DNA from 2 places in the Pelomonas sp. SE-A7 genome. Region 2 is predicted to be linked to the other one. Evidence: predicted binding sites of a transcription regulator. Region 2 holds the regulator's gene; the other holds the start of a gene.
What was found. The regulator FliA, encoded in region 2, starts transcription of late flagellar genes. The targets are predictions, from matches to a motif close to CTAAAGTTTNNNNNNNNNNNGCCGNTA.
Positions count from the first base shown of each region.

Region 1: a site for FliA is predicted at 1,072-1,098, ahead of QT382_RS02730 (SPM autocatalytic domain-containing protein). Genes of this name have one in related genera too.

Region 1 is NZ_JAUASW010000001.1:615,548-618,954, reverse strand. It holds gene QT382_RS02735 (glycosyltransferase family protein) at 1-852, opposite strand, end outside; gene QT382_RS02730 (SPM autocatalytic domain-containing protein) at 1,249-3,407, shown strand, end outside.
Region 2 is NZ_JAUASW010000001.1:98,063-101,469, forward strand. It holds gene flhF (flagellar biosynthesis GTPase FlhF) at 1-734, shown strand, start outside; gene QT382_RS00410 (MinD/ParA family ATP-binding protein) at 764-1,582, shown strand; gene QT382_RS00415 (RNA polymerase sigma factor FliA) at 1,600-2,313, shown strand; gene QT382_RS00420 (methyl-accepting chemotaxis protein) at 2,367-3,407, shown strand, end outside.

The sequences.
Region 1 (3,407 bases), 520 kb from region 2:
CATGTCCGGCTCGGCCGCATAGCGCTGCTGCACCGCCAGGGCAATGCCGTCATAGCACTGGCGGGCATGGGCTTCGCCGAGCTGGCCGATGCGCCTGGCGCCCACGGCCAGGGCCGCGTAGCCCAGGTGGGCCGCCTTCATGTGCTTGCCGTAGAGCTGGTTGGAATGGCCCTCGCCACCGGTGCGGAAATGGCCCAGGCGGTCCTGCACATAGGCCACCGGCCCCTGCAGGCTGGCGGCCAGGAAGGCGCCCAGGTCCCACAGGCCGGCATAGGACACGCCGCCGAAGTCGGGCTTGAACAGCAGGGCGGCGCTGCGCGGGTTCATCACGCAATTGGAGAACTCGCCGAACCAGTTCTGGCATTGGGGGATGGTGGTCGTGAACATCGCCCCGGCGTCCAGCGAGACGATGCGGCTCATCGATTGGACGATGCCGGCCGGGATGGGCATGCCCTCGATGGGCTGGCCCCGTTCATTGGAAGTCCAGCGTGCGCTGATGCTGCACGAAAAAGCCCCGGCGCCATGAACCGCCCGGTGCGTGGCATAGAAGTCGGGGTAGATGACGTCGTCGTCCAGCAGCAGATGCACCAGCTCGGTGCTGCTGTCCCAGAGCTTGAGCAGATGCAGGAAGTTCTCGTAGGCGCCCGCCTGGGGCCCCCGATGGATCTCGATAGGCAGCCGCTCGCGCGCCACGGCCATGGCCGGCGAACTCAGTATTTCCCCGAACTCTCCGTTCGGGCTGTCGTCCGAAACGATGATGCGGCCGGGCTTGTGCGTCTGAGTGACCAGGCTGGTCATCAGCTCGACCATGTACTTGGTCTTGTAGGCGGGAATCAGCGTGGTGATCTGCATGGGCGGCCAGGCCGGTCCCAATTCCGGCGCAGCGTGATTTAACTCTCAGTTTCTGGCCCCTCATGCGAAAAACAGCCAAGTTTTGCGCCATCTTTTGCAAACTTTGCTTGCGGCCCCCGCCCCTAGCATGGACAGACCCTGCAACCGGTCCGTCCTTCGCCCTGAATTGCCCATTCTTATAGCAGCGGCGTACGGTTTTGCTGGGGGTCGTCCTTTATGCTCAAGTTCCGGGCATGGGGGCCGAAAACCGAATGAAGCGGGAAGGCTCGCTGTGCAAGCTATTGCGCAAACGGCCGTCCCAAATGAAGACAGGGCGCATGACCAGGCGCCGATGAGATACGCGTCGAAGATGCCATCCCCGGGTGGCAATTCAACAATGAACCAAGTGAGTTAAAGATGGCCTCAATCATTACCAGCCTCTCGACTGCTCAGATCGCCACCCTGTCGACGAGCACTTTGAGCAAGCTGACGACGGAAGACTGGGCAGCCTTCAACTCCGACCAGATTGCGGCGCTGACCACCAACCAGGTCCGCACGCTCGGAACCTTCGCGATCACCTCGCTGTCCAGCGACCAGATCGCCAAGTTCCAGACCGAAGACCTGCGGGTTCTCAGTTCGACCGCCCTGCGTGCCATCAGCACCGACAAGCTCGGCGCGCTGAATTCCGACCAGTTCGGCGCCCTGACCACCAGCCAGGTGTCCTCGCTGACGACGTCGCAGATCAGCGGCCTCAACACCGACGACCTCAATTCGCTGAACAGCGACCAGTTCAAGTCCTTCGGCTCGGCCCAGATGACGGGCCTGACGACCGACCAGATCGCCAAGCTGGAAACCGATGACCTGCGGGCCCTGAATACCGGCGCGCTGCGCGCCCTGCGCACCGACCAGCTCGGCGCCCTGGGCTCCGACCAGATCGCCTCGCTGACCACGGCCCAGGTCGTATCGCTGACGACCGGCCAGTTGGCCAATCTGACCACCGACGACCTGAATGCGCTGACCAGCGACCAGTTCAAGACCCTGGGCTCGGCCCAGGTGGCCGGTCTGGGCACCGACCAGATCAAGGCCTTGCAGACCGACGACCTGGCGGCGCTCAACAGCGCTGCGGTCAAGGGGCTGACGTCCGCCCAGATCGCTGCATTGCGAACGGACGAAATCACGGCGATGGGAACGGCCCAGTTCAATGCACTGGGATCGGCCCAGGTGGCGGGCCTCAGGACCGACCAGATTGCCAAGCTCGAAACCGACGACCTGCGCGCGCTCAACACGAGCGCGCTTCGTGCTTTGAGCAGCGACCAATTCGCCGCCCTGACCTCGGACCAGACCGCGGTGCTGACCACCGCCCAGGTGGTGGCCCTGACCACCGGCCAGATCGCGGCCATGGCCAGCGATGACCTGAACGCCTTCACGACCGACCAGTTCAAGATCCTGACCTCGACGCAGGTCGGTGCCATCACGACGGACCAGGTGGCCAAGCTGCAGTCCGACGACCTGGCCGCCATCTCCACCGCCGGCATCAAGGGCCTGACATCGGCCCAGATCGCTGCACTGACCACCGACGAAGTGGTGGCCCTGGCCACGCAGCAGGTGGCGGCTCTGGGCTCGGCCCAGGTGGCCGGCCTGCGCACCGACCAGATGGGCAAGCTGGAAACCGACGACCTGCGGGCCATCGGCACGGCCGCCCTGCGCTCGCTGTCGACCGACCAGCTCGGCGCCCTGGGTTCCGACCAGATCGGCAGCCTGACCACGGCCCAGGTCAACGCCCTGAGCTCGACCCAGATCCAGGGCCTGGTCAGCGATGATCTGAACGCCTTCACGACCGACCAGTTCAAGTCCATGGGCTCGTCGACCATCGGCGCCCTGACCACGGACCAGGTCAAGACCATGCAGACGGCCGATCTGGCCGCCGTCTCCACGGCCGGCGTGCGCGGCCTGACTTCGGCCCAGGTCGAGGCGATGACGACCGACGAGATCCAAGCCATGAGCACGGCCCAGTTCGCGGCCATGACCTCGGCCCAGCTGAGCGGCCTGCGCACCGACCAGATCATCAAGCTCGAAAGCGATGACCTGCGCGCCATCAACACCGGCGCCCTGTCCAAGCTGAGCTCCGACCAGGTCGCTGCCCTGACCAGTGACCAGGTTGCCTCGTTGACCACCGCCCAGATCGCGGCCCTGGCCACCACGCCGGTCAACCAGCTCGGTGCCTTCTCGACCGACGACATCCGCGCGCTGACCACGGCCCAGGCCGCGGCGCTGACCTCGGCCCAGATCAAGGCCCTCGGCACCGACCAGGTCGCCAAGCTCGAGACCGACGACCTGCGCGCCATCAATACCGGCACCATCAAGGCCCTCGGCACCGACCAGCTGGCGGCCCTGAACTCCGACCAGATGGGCGCGCTGAGCACGGCCCAGGTGGTCTCGCTGACCACCACCCAGGTGGCCGGCCTCAACAGCGATGACCTGAACGCCCTGGTGACCGACCAGGTCAAGGTCCTGACCTCGACCCAGATCGGCGCCCTGACGACCGACCAGCTCAAGACCATGACCACGGACGACGT
Region 2 (3,407 bases):
CCAATGTGCTGTCCCGCAATCTGCAGACCGATGAGCATTCGCCGGCCCTGGAAGAGCAGGGCGGCGTATTCGCCCTGATAGGCTCGACCGGCGTGGGCAAGACCACGACCACGGCCAAGATTGCCGCCGCCTTTGCCACCCGCTTCGGCGCCGCCCACCTGGGCCTGATCACCTTGGATGCCTACCGGGTCGGCGCCCATGAGCAGCTGCGCGCCTATGGCCGCATCCTCGGCGTGCCGGTGCATACCGCCCATGACCGCGCTTCGCTGGAAGACCTGCTGGAGCTGCTGGCCAACAAGAAGATGGTGCTGATCGACACCGCCGGCATGGCCCAGCGCGACAGCCGCACGGCCGAGCTGCTGGACATGCTCAAGCATCCGAGTATCCGCAAGCTGCTGGTGGTCAATGCCGCCCAGCAGGGCGAGACCATCGACGACGTGGTCAGCGCCTGGAAGGGCAGCGAGGCCTACGGCATCGTGCTGAGCAAGATCGACGAAGCCGTACGCCTGGCGCCGGCCCTTGACACCATGATCCGCCACCGCCTGCGCGTGCTCGCCGTCACCAACGGCCAGCGCGTGCCCGAGGACTGGCACCGCCTGACCGCTCCGGCCCTGGTGCAGCGCGCGCTGCGCAGCGTGGCCGCACCGGCCTGGCGGATGGACGCCTCCGACGTGAACCTGATCTTCGCCGGCGGCCCGGCCATGGAAATGGCCCAGCCCATGGGCAACTGCTGAACCGCAACCTCCAGACGCCAGGGCACCCGATGCACGAACGCCAACCGTCCCCGAAGCAGCAGCGACCGCTGGACCAGGCCGACGGCCTGCGACGCCTGTTCGCCGGCTCGCAGATGCGCTTCGTGCCGGTGCTCTCGAATCCTCATGTGGTGGGTTCGGGCGCCTTGCTGGAAGGCCTGTGCGCCGCCTTCTCAGAGCTGGGCCTGCATACTCTGGTGGTGGATGCTGGCGAGATGTCGCCGGCCGCCAACGAGCTGGCGGCGGTGGACCTGTCGGCCTGCATAGAGCGTCTGTCTGGCGCGGTGTCGTATCTGGCGGCCCGCGGCCTGCCCATGCGTTACATCAATGCCAATGGCTCGGCGGCCCAGTTCTTGGAGGCGGTGGCCGAGGCCTGCCCGCAGGCCGACGTGGTGCTGCTGCATGCCCCGGCCGCCGAGCTGGCCCGGGTGGTCGCCTCGCGCGAGCTGCGGCCGGTGCTGCTGGCCGACACCGACCCGCAAAGCGTCACCCATGCCTATGCCGGCATGAAATGGCTGGCCCAGCGGGCCGGCCTGATGGTCTACAGCCTGCTGCTGGCCGCACCGCCGCAGCTGCGCCTGTCGGAAAGAATCGCCCAGCAGATCAGCTCCTGCGCAGATGGATTCCTGGGCGCGGTGCTGCGCGACTGGGCCTGCCTGGACCCGCGCCAGCGCGCCAGTGTGCCAATGTCCGCGGAAATGCGCTTTCTGGCCCGTGAACTCTTGATCGCCGCGCCGCCTGGAGCGATGCTTGAGGCCTCGGCCGACGCGGAGCCGCTGCGCCCCATCGTGCGCCAGCCGAGGCGCGCCACCCCGGTGGCGTCGCTGTGAGTACGCAGGAGAAGACGATGTACACCGCCAAGGGCCGCCTTGAGACCACCGCGATGCTGAAGCAGTACAGCCCGCTGGTCCGTCGCCTGGCCCATCAGATGATTGCCAAGCTGCCGGCCAATGTGGAGCTGGACGACCTGATCCAGGTCGGCCTGATCGGCCTGACCGACGCGCTCTCCCGCTTCGACATCTCCCAGGGCGTGCAGTTCGAGACCTTTGCCACCCAGCGCATCCGCGGCGCCATGCTGGACGAGTTGCGCGGCGGCGACTGGATGAGCCGCGGTACCCGCCGCCAGCAGCGCGAGATCGAATCCGCGGTCCACAAGCTGGAACAGCGCCTGGGCCGCGCCCCGCACGAGAGTGAGATTGCCGTCGAGATGGGCCTGAGCCTGCCGGACTACCAGGAGCTGCTCGGCAAGGTGCGCGGCACCCAGCTGGTCTACCTTGAAGACATGTCCGGCGACGACGGCGACGACGACTACCTGGACCGCCATGTGGCCGACGAGGCCGCCAACCCCATGGCCATGCTGCAGGACCATCGCATGCGCGAGGCCCTGGTCGGTGCCATCAAGAACCTGCCCGAGCGCGAAGGTTTCGTCATGTCCATGTACTACGAACATGACATGAACCTGAAAGAGATCGCCGCCGTGCTCAAGGTGACGGAGTCGCGTGTCTGCCAGCTACACAGCCAGGCGATTGCGCGACTTCGGGTCAAGCTGCGCGACTGGTAACTGCTAAGCTGATTCGCGGCGGCCGCCAAGAGCCGCGTCGTGGAGACAGCCGCATGTTCAGCAAGCGCAGCAGCGCCTATCCGGCGCCGTCGCGGACCGAGCCGGCCGGCCGGGGACCGCTAGAGACCATCCAGACCCTTTCGCACACGGTGTCCACCGTGGGCCGCGATGCGGCCGAGGTGCGCGGCGTGCTCGAAGACACCCGCAAGGCGGTGCAGGCCCAGGACGAAACCATGAGCGCCCTGGCCGCCGAGCTGGGCCAGGTGCAGCGTTCGCAGGCCGAGATCAGCCAGTCCACCCAGTTGACGCGCGGCGCGGTCGAACATTCGCGCGAGGCCCTGGGCCGCATTGCCGGCGAGGTCGGTGGCATCGTGCAGAACCTCAAGCAGGTCGAGGACGCCGCGGGCCAGATCACCAAGATTGCCTTGCAGACCCGCCTGGTCGCCTTCAATGCCTCGGTCGAGGCCAAGCGGGCCGGCGAGGCCGGCCGCGGTTTCGGCGTGGTGGCCGATGCGGTCAAGGACCTGGCCGCCCAGGTCGAGCAGTCGGCCAAGGCCATCGTGACCACGGTGGCGACGCTGGACGCCCGCATCGATGCCTTCAGCCGCGAGCTGAGCAATGACGGTGGCCGCTCATCGCAGGCCAAGGGCGCGGGCATTCATGCCGCGTTTGCCGACATGGAGCGTGATGTCGAGGCCATCGACCGTTCGGCCCAGGCCAGCCAGGCCACGGTGCAAGCCCTGGCCGACCGCCTGGCCAGCGCCGGCGCCGCAGCCCGGCGCGTGATGACCGACCTGGAGGTGGCCTTCGCCTGCAGCGACCGCTTCCTCAGCGTGTCCGAGACCCTGATCGAGCAGATCGCCCAGAGCGGCGTCGAGGTCGAGGATTCACCCTTCATCCGCGCCGCCCAGGAGGCGGCCGGCGAGATCTCGTCGCTGCTGGAGCAGGCCTTGCGCGACGGCCGCATCCGTGACGACCAGGTGTTCGACGCCAGCTACCGGCCCATCGCGGGCACCGAGCCGGCCCAATTCCTCACCGGCTTCGTCGAGCTGGCCGACCAGCTGTTCCCGGCGGTGCAGGAACGCATGCTCCAG